2 regions of the Streptomyces yamdrokensis genome follow, and region 1 is predicted to be linked to the other one. Evidence: predicted binding sites of a transcription regulator. Region 1 holds the regulator's gene; the other holds the start of a gene.
What was found. The regulator HspR, encoded in region 1, represses chaperone genes until heat shock. The targets are predictions, from matches to a motif close to TTGAGNNNNNNNNNCTCAA.
Positions count from the first base shown of each region.

Region 1 (6,355 bases):
GAGGTGAAGGCCACCAACGGTGACAACAACCTCGGTGGTGACGACTGGGACCAGCGCGTCGTCGACTACCTGGTCAAGCAGTTCCAGTCCGGGCACGGCGTGGACCTGGGCAAGGACAAGATGGCGCTCCAGCGCCTGCGTGAGGCCGCTGAGAAGGCCAAGATCGAGCTGTCCTCGTCCACCGAGACCACGATCAACCTGCCCTACATCACCGCCTCCGCCGAGGGCCCCCTGCACCTCGACGAGAAGCTGACCCGCGCCCAGTTCCAGCAGCTGACCGCGGATCTGCTCGAGCGCTGCAAGACGCCGTTCCACAACGTGGTCAAGGACGCCGGTATCGCGCTGTCCGAGATCGACCACGTCGTTCTCGTCGGTGGCTCCACCCGTATGCCCGCCGTCGCCCAGCTCGTCAAGGAGCTGACCGGCGGCAAGGAGGCCAACAAGGGTGTGAACCCGGACGAGGTCGTCGCCATCGGCGCCTCGCTCCAGGCCGGTGTCCTCAAGGGCGAGGTCAAGGACGTCCTGCTGCTCGACGTCACCCCGCTGTCCCTCGGTATCGAGACCAAGGGCGGCATCATGACCAAGCTGATCGAGCGCAACACCACGATCCCGACGAAGCGCTCCGAGATCTTCACCACGGCCGAGGACAACCAGCCGTCGGTGCAGATCCAGGTCTACCAGGGTGAGCGCGAGATCGCGGCGTACAACAAGAAGCTCGGAATGTTCGAGCTGACCGGTCTGCCGCCGGCGCCGCGCGGCGTCCCGCAGATCGAGGTCTCCTTCGACATCGACGCCAACGGCATCATGCACGTCACGGCGAAGGACCTCGGCACCGGGAAGGAGCAGAAGATGACCGTCACCGGCGGCTCCTCGCTCCCGAAGGACGAGGTCGACCGCATGCGTGAGGAGGCCGAGCGGTACGCGGAGGAGGACCACCAGCGCCGCGAGGCCGCCGAGTCCCGCAACCAGGGCGAGCAGCTCGTCTACCAGACCGAGAAGTTCCTCACGGACAACGAGGACAAGGTCCCCGGCGAGGTCAAGACCGAGGTCGAGTCGGCCGTCGCCGAGCTGAAGGAGAAGCTCAAGGGCGACGACACCGCCGAGATCCGCACCGCCACGGAGAAGGTCGCGGCCGTCTCCCAGAAGCTGGGCCAGGCCATGTACGCCGACGCGCAGGCCTCCCAGGCCGCGGGCGGCGCTGCCGGAGCCGACGCGGGCGCCGGCGGGGCCAAGGCGGACGACGACGTGGTCGACGCCGAGATCGTGGACGACGAACGTAAGGACGGTGCGGCGTGACCGAGGAGACCCCGGGCTTCGACGAACAGTCGCAGCAGCCCGACGTCCCCTCAGGCGTTCCGGCCGATGACGCCGAGCCGAAGGCCGCCGGCCCCTCCGAGGAGGAGGCGGCGGCCCCGGCCGGGGACTCGGGTCCCGATGCGGGTCTGGTGGCCCAGCTGGACCAGGTGCGTTCGGCGCTCGGTGAGCGCACCGCCGACCTTCAGCGGCTCCAGGCCGAGTACCAGAACTACCGTCGCCGGGTCGAGCGCGACCGGATCGCGGTCAAGGAACTCGCCTCGGTGAACCTCATGACCGACTTCCTGCCCGTGCTCGACGACATCGGCCGCGCGCGGGAGCACGGCGAGCTGGTCGGCGGGTTCAAGTCCGTCGCCGAGTCGCTGGAGGCGACCGTGGCGAAGCTGGGCCTGCAGACGTTCGGCAAGGAGGGCGAGCCCTTCGACCCGACGATCCACGAGGCCCTGATGCACTCCTACGCCCCGGACGTCACGGAGACGACGTGCGTGGCGATCCTGCAGCCCGGGTACCGCATCGGCGAGCGCACCATCCGCCCCGCGCGGGTGGCCGTCGCCGAGCCGCAGCCGGGTGCCCAGCCGGGCAAGCCGGCCGAGGAGGGCACCGAGGCGGCGGCGGACGAGAAGGAGACCGGTGGCCCCCAGGAGGGCTGACGCCTCGGCCGGCGCGAGCACGCCGGCGCGGGCGGGCACGACAGGCAGGGCAGGCAGGGCAGGCAGGTCGGGGACGGCCTGCGGGGCAGGAGAGGAGGGATGTCGGGGATGAGTACCAAGGACTTCATCGAGAAGGACTACTACAAGGTTCTCGGCGTCCCTCAGGACGCCACCGAGGCCGAGATCAAGAAGGCGTACCGGAAGCTCGCCCGCGAGTACCACCCGGACGCCAACAAGGGCAACGTCAAGGCGGAGGAGCGTTTCAAGGAGATCTCCGAGGCGAACGACATCCTCGGCGACCCCAAGAAGCGCAAGGAGTACGACGAGGCGCGCTCGCTCTTCGGCAGCGGAGGTTTCCGCGCGGGGCCGGGGGCGGGCGGTGCCGGGTCGTTCAACTTCGACCTGGGTGACCTCTTCGGAGGCGGCCCGGGCGGTGGTCAGGGCGGCGGCCAGGCCGGTGCCGGTGGCTTCGGCGGCGGGATCGGTGACGTCTTCGGCGGCCTGTTCAACCGCGGCGGCGGCACGGGCACCACGCGCACCCAGCCCCGGCGCGGCCAGGACATCGAGTCCGAGGTCACCCTGAGCTTCACCGAGGCGATCGAGGGGGCGACGGTCCCGCTGCGGATGTCCTCCCAGCAGGCCTGCAAGGCGTGTTCGGGCACCGGCGACAAGAACGGCACGCCGCGCGTGTGCCCGACCTGCGTCGGTACCGGGCAGGTCGCCCGGGGCAGCGGCGGCGGCTTCTCGCTCACCGACCCGTGCCCGGACTGCAAGGGCCGCGGGCTGATCGCGGAGAGCCCCTGCGACATCTGCAAGGGCAGCGGCAGGGCCAAGTCCTCGCGGACGATGCAGGTGCGCATCCCCGCGGGGGTCAGCGACGGCCAGCGGATCCGGCTGCGCGGCAAGGGCGCTCCGGGCGAGCGCGGCGGCCCGGCGGGCGACCTCTACGTGGTCGTGCACGTCGGCAGCCATCCGGTGTTCGGCCGAAAGGACGACAATCTCACCGTCACCGTCCCGGTCACCTATCCGGAGGCGGCGCTCGGCGGTGAGATCCGCGTCCCGACGCTCGGCGGTCCGCCGGTCACGCTGAAGCTCCCCCCGGGGACACCCAACGGGCGGACCATGAGGGCGCGGGGCAAGGGAGCCGTCCGCAAGGACGGTTCGCGCGGTGATCTTCTGGTCACCGTCGAGGTGAGTGTTCCCAAGGATCTTCCGGGGAAGGCTCGTGACGCGCTGGAGGCGTATCGCGAGGCGACCGCGGACGACGATCCGCGGGCGGAGCTGTTCCAGGCCGCGAAGGGAGCTTGAGGGCGATGGACGGTCGTCGACGCAATCCGTACGAACTGACGCAGGAGACCCCGGTCTACGTCATTTCGGTGGCGGCCCAGCTCTCCGGGCTGCACCCGCAGACGCTGCGTCAGTACGACCGTCTGGGGCTCGTCTCCCCGGACCGCACCGCCGGCCGGGGCCGCCGGTACTCGGCCCGTGACATCGAGCTGCTCCGCCAGGTGCAGCAGCTGTCGCAGACCGAGGGCATCAACCTGGCCGGCATCAAGCGCATCATCGAACTGGAGAACCAGGTCGCCGCGCTCCAGGCCCGGGTGGCGGACCTGGAGGGCGCGCTGGACGGCGCGGCGGCGACCATGCGCCAGCGCGAGGCGGCGGTGCACGCGTCGTACCGCCGGGACCTGGTGCCGTACCAGGAGGTGCAGCAGACCAGCGCGCTGGTGGTGTGGCGGCCCAAGCGCCAGCAGCAGCCCGACTGACGGCCGGGCGCCTGCCGCCGGACATCGGACGCTCTGCCGCCGCCGGCCGGGTGGTCGGTCGGGTGGCGTGAAAGCGCCGGACCGGTGCGGCGGCGCTGCGACGGAAGTGGTCGCGTGTGATGCCCGGAGGTTCGCCCGGACCTTTGGGCATCACCTGTGCACGGACGGTTGACGGCTCGTCACCTCTCCGTTCGTGCGCCCCGGCGTACGCCCCGCGCACAGCTGTGAGCAGCACGTGTATGCGTGTGTAGGGGTTATGTGCGAGTCTTTCGCCGAGCCCACACGACTTCAGCGCACGGTGCTGTGTTCATCTCGTTAAGTAGTTGGTCTTGACGCCAGTGGTCGCTGGAGCGTTGGCTTTTCAGTCACATGGGCCGCAATGTTGTGCCCACGTCCAAAACGCACTGAAGTGAGCTCCCGTATGCGTCGTATCGCCATATCAGCCGCCGCCGCCTCGATGTCCGTCGTGCTCGCCGGTTGCGGCGCACTCAACGCGACGGGGAGCAGTGACGGAGCGAGCCCCACCAAGGGGAACGACGTCACCATCGGGCTCCTGCTGCCGGAGAAGGCCAACACCCGGTACGAGCAGTTCGACTACCCCATCTTCAAGAAGAAGGTGGAGGAGCTCACCAGCGACAAGGGCAAGGTGGACTACGCCAACGCCGAGGCGGACGCCGGCAAGCAGTCGAGCCAGATGCAGCAGATGATCGAGGACGAGGTGGACGTCATCGTGCTGGACGCGGTCGACGCGCACGCCATCGCCGAGGACGTGACGAAGGCCAAGGACGCGGGCATCCCCGTCATCGCCTACGACCGGCTGGCCGAGGGCCCGATCGACGCGTACATCTCCTTCGACAACGAGCTGGTCGGCGAGGTCCAGGGCCGCTCCCTGCTGGAGGCGCTCGGCGGCGACGGCGGGATCACCAGCAAGGTCGTCATGATGAACGGCTCACCGACCGACCCGAACGCCAAGCAGTTCAAGGCGGGCGCGATGTCCGAGCTCAAGGGCACGGTGACCATCGCCAAGTCCTACGACACCAAGGACTGGAAGCCGGAGAACGCCGAGGCCAACATGGCCGAGGCGATCGCCGAGATCGGTGCGGACGACATCGCCGCGGTCTACTCCGCCAACGACGGCATGGCGGGCGGCATCGTCAAGGCCCTGGAGGCGGCCGGCGTGAGCGAGCTGCCTCCGATCACCGGTCAGGACGCCGAACTCGCCGCGGTGCAGCGGATCCTCCTGGGCGACCAGTTCATGAGCGTGTACAAGTCCTACCCGACCGAGGCGGACAACGCCGCGGAGATCGCGGTGGCGCGGGTCCAGGGCAAGAGCATCCAGTTCGACGCGCTGGCCGGCGACCGCGTCGACAGCCCCACCCACAAGGACATTCCGGCGCAGCTCGTGCCCGTGGTCGCCCTGACCAAGGAGAACATCGCGGACACGGTCGTCGCCGACGGGATCTACAAGCTGTCGGACATCTGCACGGCCGCCTACAAGGAGGCGTGCGAGGAAGCCGGGTTGAACTAGCATCGGGCGGCCCTCCCGCGTCACCGGCCGCGGCCGGTGACGCGGGAGGGCCGTCGGCGTTCGGCCCCGCCCTCGGGAGAGCGTGGATCTCTCACCGGTCGGCACGTCTTTGTGGCGGGCCTGCCAGGGTGATGGTCCGGAGCAGCCACTCGGCGGGGCCGTGCCGGAATCGCCGCGACCACACCGCGCTGATCGCGAGTTGAATGCCGTACACGGCGCACACGAGCACCAGCAGCGCGGCAGTGCCCATGCGCCCGTAGAGGGAGAAACCGTACGCGGTGGCGAGGACGGTCAGGATCACGGACTGCGTCAGATAGTTCGTCAGCGCCGTCCGGCCCGCTGGGGCGAGCCACCGCCCGGTTCCGTCTCCCCACGATGAGCGGAGCATGAGCAGCAGCAGGCAGGCGTAGGTGCACGTCAAGGCGGGAGCCGTCAGTATTCCCACGCCAAGTCCCAGGTACTGCCATCGCTCACCGAGCGGCCCCAGCCAGGCGGATGCGAAGAAGAACGCTCCCGGTGCCCCGACGAACAGCCCGACGGTGGCGCACCGAACCAACTGGGAACGGGATGTGCCGTCGCGCGAGAGCAGGGCCCGCTTGCCTGCGGCCAGCCCGAGGAGGAAGGCGGCAAAAACCCCGGGGGCCATAAGGAGAACACCGAGGACGGCATCCGGCAGTCGGTCCAGATTCGCCTGGAGGACCGTGCCGGCATCGCCGCGGTATGCGCTCACGGCTTCTGCGATCTTCCCTGGGTCGGCGCCACTCCCGTGTCGGTCGAATGCCGCGAGTGCGCCAAGACACGTCAGGACGACACCGAAGATCCCGTAGATCCAGACAGCGGTCTTGACCGCGATGGCCGGTGTGATCCGCCTGGCGCACAGGAGGAGCAGTCCAAGGAGGCCGTAGGTCATGAGGATGTCGCCGTTGTACAGCAGCACGGCGTGCACCAGGCCCAGCAACAGCAGGCCCAGGGACCGGCGCAGGAAGCGTGGTGTGAAGTTCGCGTTCTCCCGGTCGGCCGAGGCCGTCTGGAGCGTGAAGCTGTAGCCGAACAGGAACGAGAACAACAGGTAGAACTTGGTGGTGGCCAGTGCCGTC
Region 1 is NZ_CM132679.1:4,076,933-4,083,287, forward strand. Features, by position in the region: gene dnaK (molecular chaperone DnaK) at 1-1,296, shown strand, start outside; gene grpE (nucleotide exchange factor GrpE) at 1,293-1,964, shown strand; gene dnaJ (molecular chaperone DnaJ) at 2,073-3,272, shown strand; gene ACWZEH_RS18115 (heat shock protein transcriptional repressor HspR) at 3,278-3,730, shown strand; gene ACWZEH_RS18120 (sugar ABC transporter substrate-binding protein) at 4,152-5,258, shown strand; gene ACWZEH_RS18125 (DUF418 domain-containing protein) at 5,350-6,355, opposite strand, start outside.

Region 2 (6,355 bases), 1.2 Mb from region 1:
GATGTTCTCCAGCACCGCGCGCAGACCCGCGATGGGGGTGCGCAGCTCGTGCGAGACGTTGGCCACCAGCTCCTTGCGCTGATGGTCCTGGGCCTCCAGCTCGTCGGCCATGACGTTGATGGTCCGGGCCAGGTCGCCCAGCTCGTCCCAGCGGTTCTCGCGCACCCGGCGGGTGTAGTCGCCGTGCGAGATGGACCGGGCCACCGCGTTCATGTCGTCCAGCGGCGCGGTGAGGGAGTGCGCCACGAACTGCGTGATGAGCAGGGTGGCGATCATCGAGAAGACCGTGATGAAGCGCAGCTCCGTCTTGGTGTGCACCGCGATCATCGACAGCCCGGTGGTGATCAGCACCGAGATGACGACCAGCGCACCCAGCTTGGTCTTGATGGAGAACGGGCGGACACCGCCCCAGGGACCGGGATCCCCGGAGCCTCTCCGTGCGGCCGGCCCGTCGCTCATGGCGTCGGCGTCTCCAGGGCGTAGCCCACGCCGTGCACGGTACGGATGCGCTCGGCGCCGATCTTCCGGCGCAGCGCCTTGATGTGGCTGTCGACGGTCCGGGTGCCGGAGGCGTCCGCCCAGTCCCAGACCTCGGCCAGCAGCTGCTCACGGGAGAGCACCGCGCGGGGCGTGTTCGCCAGGCACACCAGGAGGTCGAACTCGGTGGGCGTCAGATGGACGTCCTCGCTGCGCACCCGCACCCTGCGCTGCGCGTGGTCGATCTCCAGTTCGCCCAGGCGCAGGATGCCGCTGCGCGGGGTGGTGGCCGCCAGGGCCGCCCGCTCCATGCGGCGCAGCAGCACATGCACGCGTGCCGCCAGTTCCCGCATGGAGAACGGCTTGGTCATGTAGTCGTCGGCGCCGACGCCCAGCCCGACCAGCATGTCGGTCTCGTCGTCGCGCGCGGTCAGCATCATCACCGGCACCGGCCGCTGGGCCTGCACGCGCCGGCAGACCTCCAGACCGTCGAAGCCGGGCAGCATGATGTCGAGGATCAGCAGGTCGGGCTGCCAGGCCTCCGCCGTGTCGACGGCGGACGGGCCGTCACCCGCCGTCTGCACCAGGAATCCCTCGGCGCGAAGGCGGGTCGCGATGGCGTCCACGATCGTCGCATCGTCCTCGACCACCAGGACCCGGCGCTGAGCACCCGGGGTGGTCGCCGCCGTGCCGTTGTGGGAGGTGTGTGTCTGCTCCATCGCCCGCCCCTGAAGTGTGCTTCCCGGAATCCGTGGGGTGAATCCGTCTCTGCGCATGACTGCGATTGACGCTTGAATGATCGGCGTCAGTGCAGCAGCGTACGGGGAGTCACCGCGGCTTTGCTATCCAGGGCGGACGCCGAGGTGCACGACGTCAGGTACGCCCCGGGCAACGGGGATCTCTTCGGTACGCACCTGCCTGAACCCGGCATTCCGCAAGGTTCCTTCGAAATTCGCCGACGGCTGCGCGGACCACACCGCGAGCACTCCGTCCGGTCTCAGCACTCTTGCGCAATGCGTGAGTCCGGTGGGGGAGTAGAGCCCCCCGTTGTCCTCGGTGACGGTCCAGTCGGGGCCGTTGTCGATGTCGAGGCACAGCGCGTCGAACGTGTCGGACGTCTCATGGACGTACGCCACCAGATCGGCCTCGACGATCTCCGTGCGCGGGTCGGCGAGGGCGCTCGCGGAGAGCCCGGCCAGGGGGCCCGCGCGGTGCCAGTCGATGACGGCGGGTTCGCGCTCCACCACCGTGATGCGGCCCCAGCGGGGCGCGGCGGCGGCGTGCGCGAGTGAGAAGCCGACGCCGAGTCCGCCGATGAGGACGTGCGGGTCCTGTCGCGGACCGTGCCCCGCGCGGGTGTCGGCGGCGTCGAGCGCGGCCAGGGCCGCGTCGACCAGCCGGCGCTCCGAGCGGCCGTCGGAGGTGTCCATCAGGAAGCACCCGTTCGCGATGATCTGCAGCAGGCTCCCGTGCCGGCGGAGCACCACCTCCCCGTACGGACCCTCGCGGCGGTCCAGGACTTCGGGGACTTCGGGAATGTCGTAGGGGGTGGACATGCGTTCATCCTGACAGTCCTCCCCGTTCGGCGGAGCGCCTCCCGCCGTTTCGCGTCGTCCGAGGCGGATCCGGGCGGTCCCGGACGCGCCCGAGCGGCCCCGGGCGGCACCAAGTGGCTCCGGCCGACCCGCCCCGGGCCGGTGGGTGATCGCTGAGAGCGAACGTGAGGGAGCGCAGTCCGGGAACAATCGGGGGCTCACAAGCATTGAGTCGGCATAACTCAACTTGACTGCCGAAGGGGAGATCATGGCTGCTGAGTCCACACCGCTCGCCCTGCCTGTGCTGCCGCTCGACGACGAGGTCGTGCTGCCCGGAATGGTGGTCCCGCTGGACCTGAGCGATTCCGAGGTGCGCGCCGCGGTGGAGGCCGCCCAGGCCGCCGCCACGTCGGAGACCGGAAAGCCCAGGGTCCTGCTGGTGCCACGCATCGACGGGACCTACGCCGCCACCGGCGTCCTGGGCACGGTCGAGCAGGTCGGCAGGCTGGCCGACGGCGATCCGGGCGCCCTGATCCGGGGCCGGGACCGGGTGCGGATCGGCGCCGGGACGACCGGGCCGGGCGCCGCGCTGTGGGTGGAGGGCACCCGGATCGACGAGACCGTACCGGAGCCTTCCCCGAGTTCTCAGCTCCGTTCGAACAGGGGAGACCCCTATCCCGGCCAGGTGGCCGAGCTGGTCACCGAGTACAAGGCGCTCGCCACCGCCTGGCTGCGCAAGCGCGGCGCCTGGCAGGTCGTCGACCGGGTCCAGGCCATCGACGACGTCTCCGCCCTCGCCGACAACTCCGGATACTCGCCGTTCCTGACCACCGAGCAGAAGGTGGCCCTGCTGGAGGCCGTCGATCCGGTGGCCCGGCTGAAGCTCGCCACCCAGCAGCTGCGCGACCACCTCGCCGAGCAGGACGTCGCCGAGTCCATCGCCAAGGACGTCCAGGACGGCGTCGACAAGCAGCAGCGTGAGTTCCTGCTGCGCCGCCAGCTGGAAGCCGTGCGCAAGGAACTGCGCGAGCTGAACGGCGAACAGGACGGTGAGGAGTCCGACGACTACCGCAGCCGCGTGGAGGCCGCCGACCTGCCGGAGAAGGTGCGCGAGGCCGCGCTCAAGGAGGTCGACAAGCTGGAGCGCTCCTCCGACCAGTCGCCCGAGGGATCGTGGATCCGCACCTGGCTCGACACGGTCCTGGAGATGCCGTGGAGCGAGCGGACCGAGGACGCGTACGACATCCAGGGTGCCCGGGGCGTGCTCGACGCCGAGCACGCCGGCCTGACGGACGTGAAGGAGCGCATCACCGAGTACCTGGCGGTGCGCAAGCGGCGTGCCGAGCGCGGGCTCGGCGTCGTCGGAGGCCGCCGCGGCGGTGCCGTACTCGCCCTCGTGGGCCCGCCCGGCGTCGGCAAGACGAGCCTCGGCGAGTCCGTCGCCCACGCGATGGGCCGCAGGTTCGTCCGGGTCGCCCTCGGCGGCGTCCGCGACGAGGCCGAGATCCGCGGCCACCGGCGTACGTACGTCGGCGCGCTGCCCGGCCGGATCGTGCGGGCGATCAAGGAGGCCGGGTCGATGAACCCGGTGGTGCTGCTCGACGAGATCGACAAGGTGGGCTCCGACTTCCGGGGCGACCCGGCCGCCGCCCTCCTCGAAGTGCTGGACCCGGCGCAGAACCACACCTTCCGCGACCACTACCTGGAGGTCGAGCTGGACCTCTCGGACGTCGTCTTCCTCGCCACCGCCAACGTCCTGGAGGCCGTCCCGGAGGCGCTGGCGGACCGGATGGACATCGTCCGCCTGGACGGCTACACCGAGGACGAGAAGGTCGTCATCGCACGCGACCACCTGCTCCCGCGCCAGCTGGAGCGAGCCGGGCTCGCCACCGACGAGGTCGCCCTCGACGACGGCGCGCTGCGCAAGCTGGCCGGTGAGTACACGCGCGAGGCGGGGGTGCGCACCCTGGAGCGGTCCATCGCGCGGCTGCTGCGCAAGGTCGCGGCCCAGCACGAACTGGGCGAGCGGGAGCTGCCGGTCACCGTCACGGACGGTGACCTGCGCGGACTGCTCGGCCGGCCGCACCACGTGCCCGAGTCCGCCCAGGACCCGGCCGAGCGCCGCACCGCCGTCCCCGGTGTCGCCACCGGACTCGCGGTGACCGGCGCCGGCGGCGACGTCCTCTACGTGGAGGCGTCCCTGGCCGACCCGGAGACGGGCGCCGCCGGACTGACCCTGACCGGACAGCTGGGCGACGTGATGAAGGAGTCGGCGCAGATCGCGCTGAGTTTCCTGCGCTCCCACGGCGCCGAACTGGAGCTTTTGGTCGGTGACCTGAAGGATCGGGGCGTGCACATCCACTTCCCGGCGGGTGCGGTGCCCAAGGACGGCCCCAGTGCCGGTGTCACGATGACCACCGCCCTGGCCTCGCTGCTGTCCGGGCGCCTGGTCCGTACGGACGTGGCCATGACCGGAGAGGTCTCGCTGACCGGGCGGGTGCTGCCGATCGGCGGGGTGAAGCAGAAGCTGCTCGCGGCGCGCCGGGCGGGGATCACCACCGTGATCATCCCCAAGCGCAACGAGCCCGACCTGGACGACGTCCCCGCCGAGGTGCTGGACGGGCTCGACGTCCACGCCGTGACCGACGTCCGCCAGGTCCTGGAACTGGCGCTCTCGCCGGCGACGAACGGCGCGGCGCCAAAGGTGCCGGTGGCGGTGTGACGGCGTCACCGCAGGGGCGGCGGCCCGGGTCCCGTGAGGGAGGTCCGGGCCGCCGCCGCGCGGCAGTGCGAACGACGAGGCCGTGATCGCCGGCCGCCGGGCCGGTCGCGGTGTGCGGCCGCGTCCCACGTCTGCGAAATACTTGCGGAGCCCCAGCGGCGTCGCCACGGGGCGAAAACAGGGACGACAGGGAAGACCGAGGCAGGGACCGACGTGCACGAAGGCGGAAACGGCGATGGCGGGGACACCTCGCTCCAGGCGCCCGACAGCGGTGCCGGCCAGCCCGGATTCCTCGCCCTGGAAAGGGAGTTGACCGTGCTGCTGCGCCGCGCCAGGGCCAGCCAGGGTGAGATGTCCCGAGCGGTCCACCCGGACCTGGAGCCGTCCGCGTACGGGCTGCTCGTGCGGCTGGACGAGTGCGGCAAGCAGCGGGCCACCGAACTCGCCGCCTTCATCGGCGTCGGCAAGGCGACCATGTCGCGCCAGCTGCACGCCCTGGAGGAACTCGGACTCGTCACCCGCGAACCGGACCCCGCCGACGGCCGTGCCTGGCTGGTCGCCCTCACCCCGGAGGGCCGGAGCCGGATGAGCAGGGTCCGCGAGGCCCGTCGGGAGCGCTACGCCCGCGGCCTCGCCGACTGGGACCCGGGCGAGGTCACGGAACTCGCCCGGCTGCTGCACCAGCTGAACCGGGGGATGGAGAAGTAGCGGGGGCTTCGGCCGGCACCCGGAACCCGCGGGGTTCACAACTCCACGTACACGACCGTCGCGTCGTCGTGCGTCTTGCTCCGGCCGAGCACCACCCGTTCCGTGTCCGCCCGCTCCAGAGCCCGGACACGGTCCACCAGCGCCCGCGCCCCCTCCTTGCGGACGAGGGCGAGACAGCCGGGCCAGTCGCCCTCGCCGAATTTCTCGACCCAGCGGGTCGCCCCGTCCGTCAGTGCGGCCAGGGAGCGCACCCCGGCGCGCGGCAGCGTGCCGGTGACCGCGCGCGCCGCGACCGACGGATCGGCCGCCGCGGTGAAGAAGCCGCCCTCCCTGTTCCGCACGGTGGAGTCCACCAGCGCGTCCGTGGCCAGCGCCGAGCGGGGCAGCCGGGCCAGCCGGTCGTCCAGCAGCGCGGTGACCGTGCCGTCGGGGGACTCGACCAGCAGGGCGGAGTCGGAGAGGACCAGGTAGTCGACCGACTCCGGTGACCAGCGCGCCAGCACCACCGTCGCCTGCGGCGTTCGCGGGTGAGAAAGGTCACAGGTCTCGGCGTGCGCCCCGGCGGTGCGGGACACGGCCCGGGACAGCAGGTCCGCCAGGGGGACATCCGGGAGGGAAACGGTCAGTTCGGCGAGCGCCCCGCCGAGCCGCGCGGTGAACCAGGGGACCGCGTGCCGGCAGCCCGTGCCGTCGCGCGGCGGCGTGACCCCGTCCAGTACGACCAGTGAACCGCCCTGCCCGGAGGCCGGAAGCCCGACGCTCGCGAAGTCCTCGTTGGGGCGGCCCGCGTCACCGGGCTCCGAGACAAGTTCCGTACGCATCCGGTCAGTCTGCACGACGCCTCCACAAGGGTTCCAGGAGACCGTCACCGTTGACCGGATGCCGACAGTCATGCAGGTCAGGCGCCGCATTT
Region 2 is NZ_CM132679.1:5,270,720-5,277,074, forward strand. Features, by position in the region: gene ACWZEH_RS23610 (HAMP domain-containing sensor histidine kinase) at 1-459, opposite strand, end outside; gene ACWZEH_RS23615 (response regulator transcription factor) at 456-1,196, opposite strand; gene ACWZEH_RS23620 (spermine/spermidine synthase domain-containing protein) at 1,320-2,033, opposite strand; gene lon (endopeptidase La) at 2,281-4,734, shown strand; gene ACWZEH_RS23630 (MarR family winged helix-turn-helix transcriptional regulator) at 4,948-5,442, shown strand; gene ACWZEH_RS23635 (protein phosphatase 2C domain-containing protein) at 5,478-6,263, opposite strand.
Region 2: a site for HspR is predicted at 2,240-2,258, ahead of lon (endopeptidase La). Genes of this name have one in related genera too.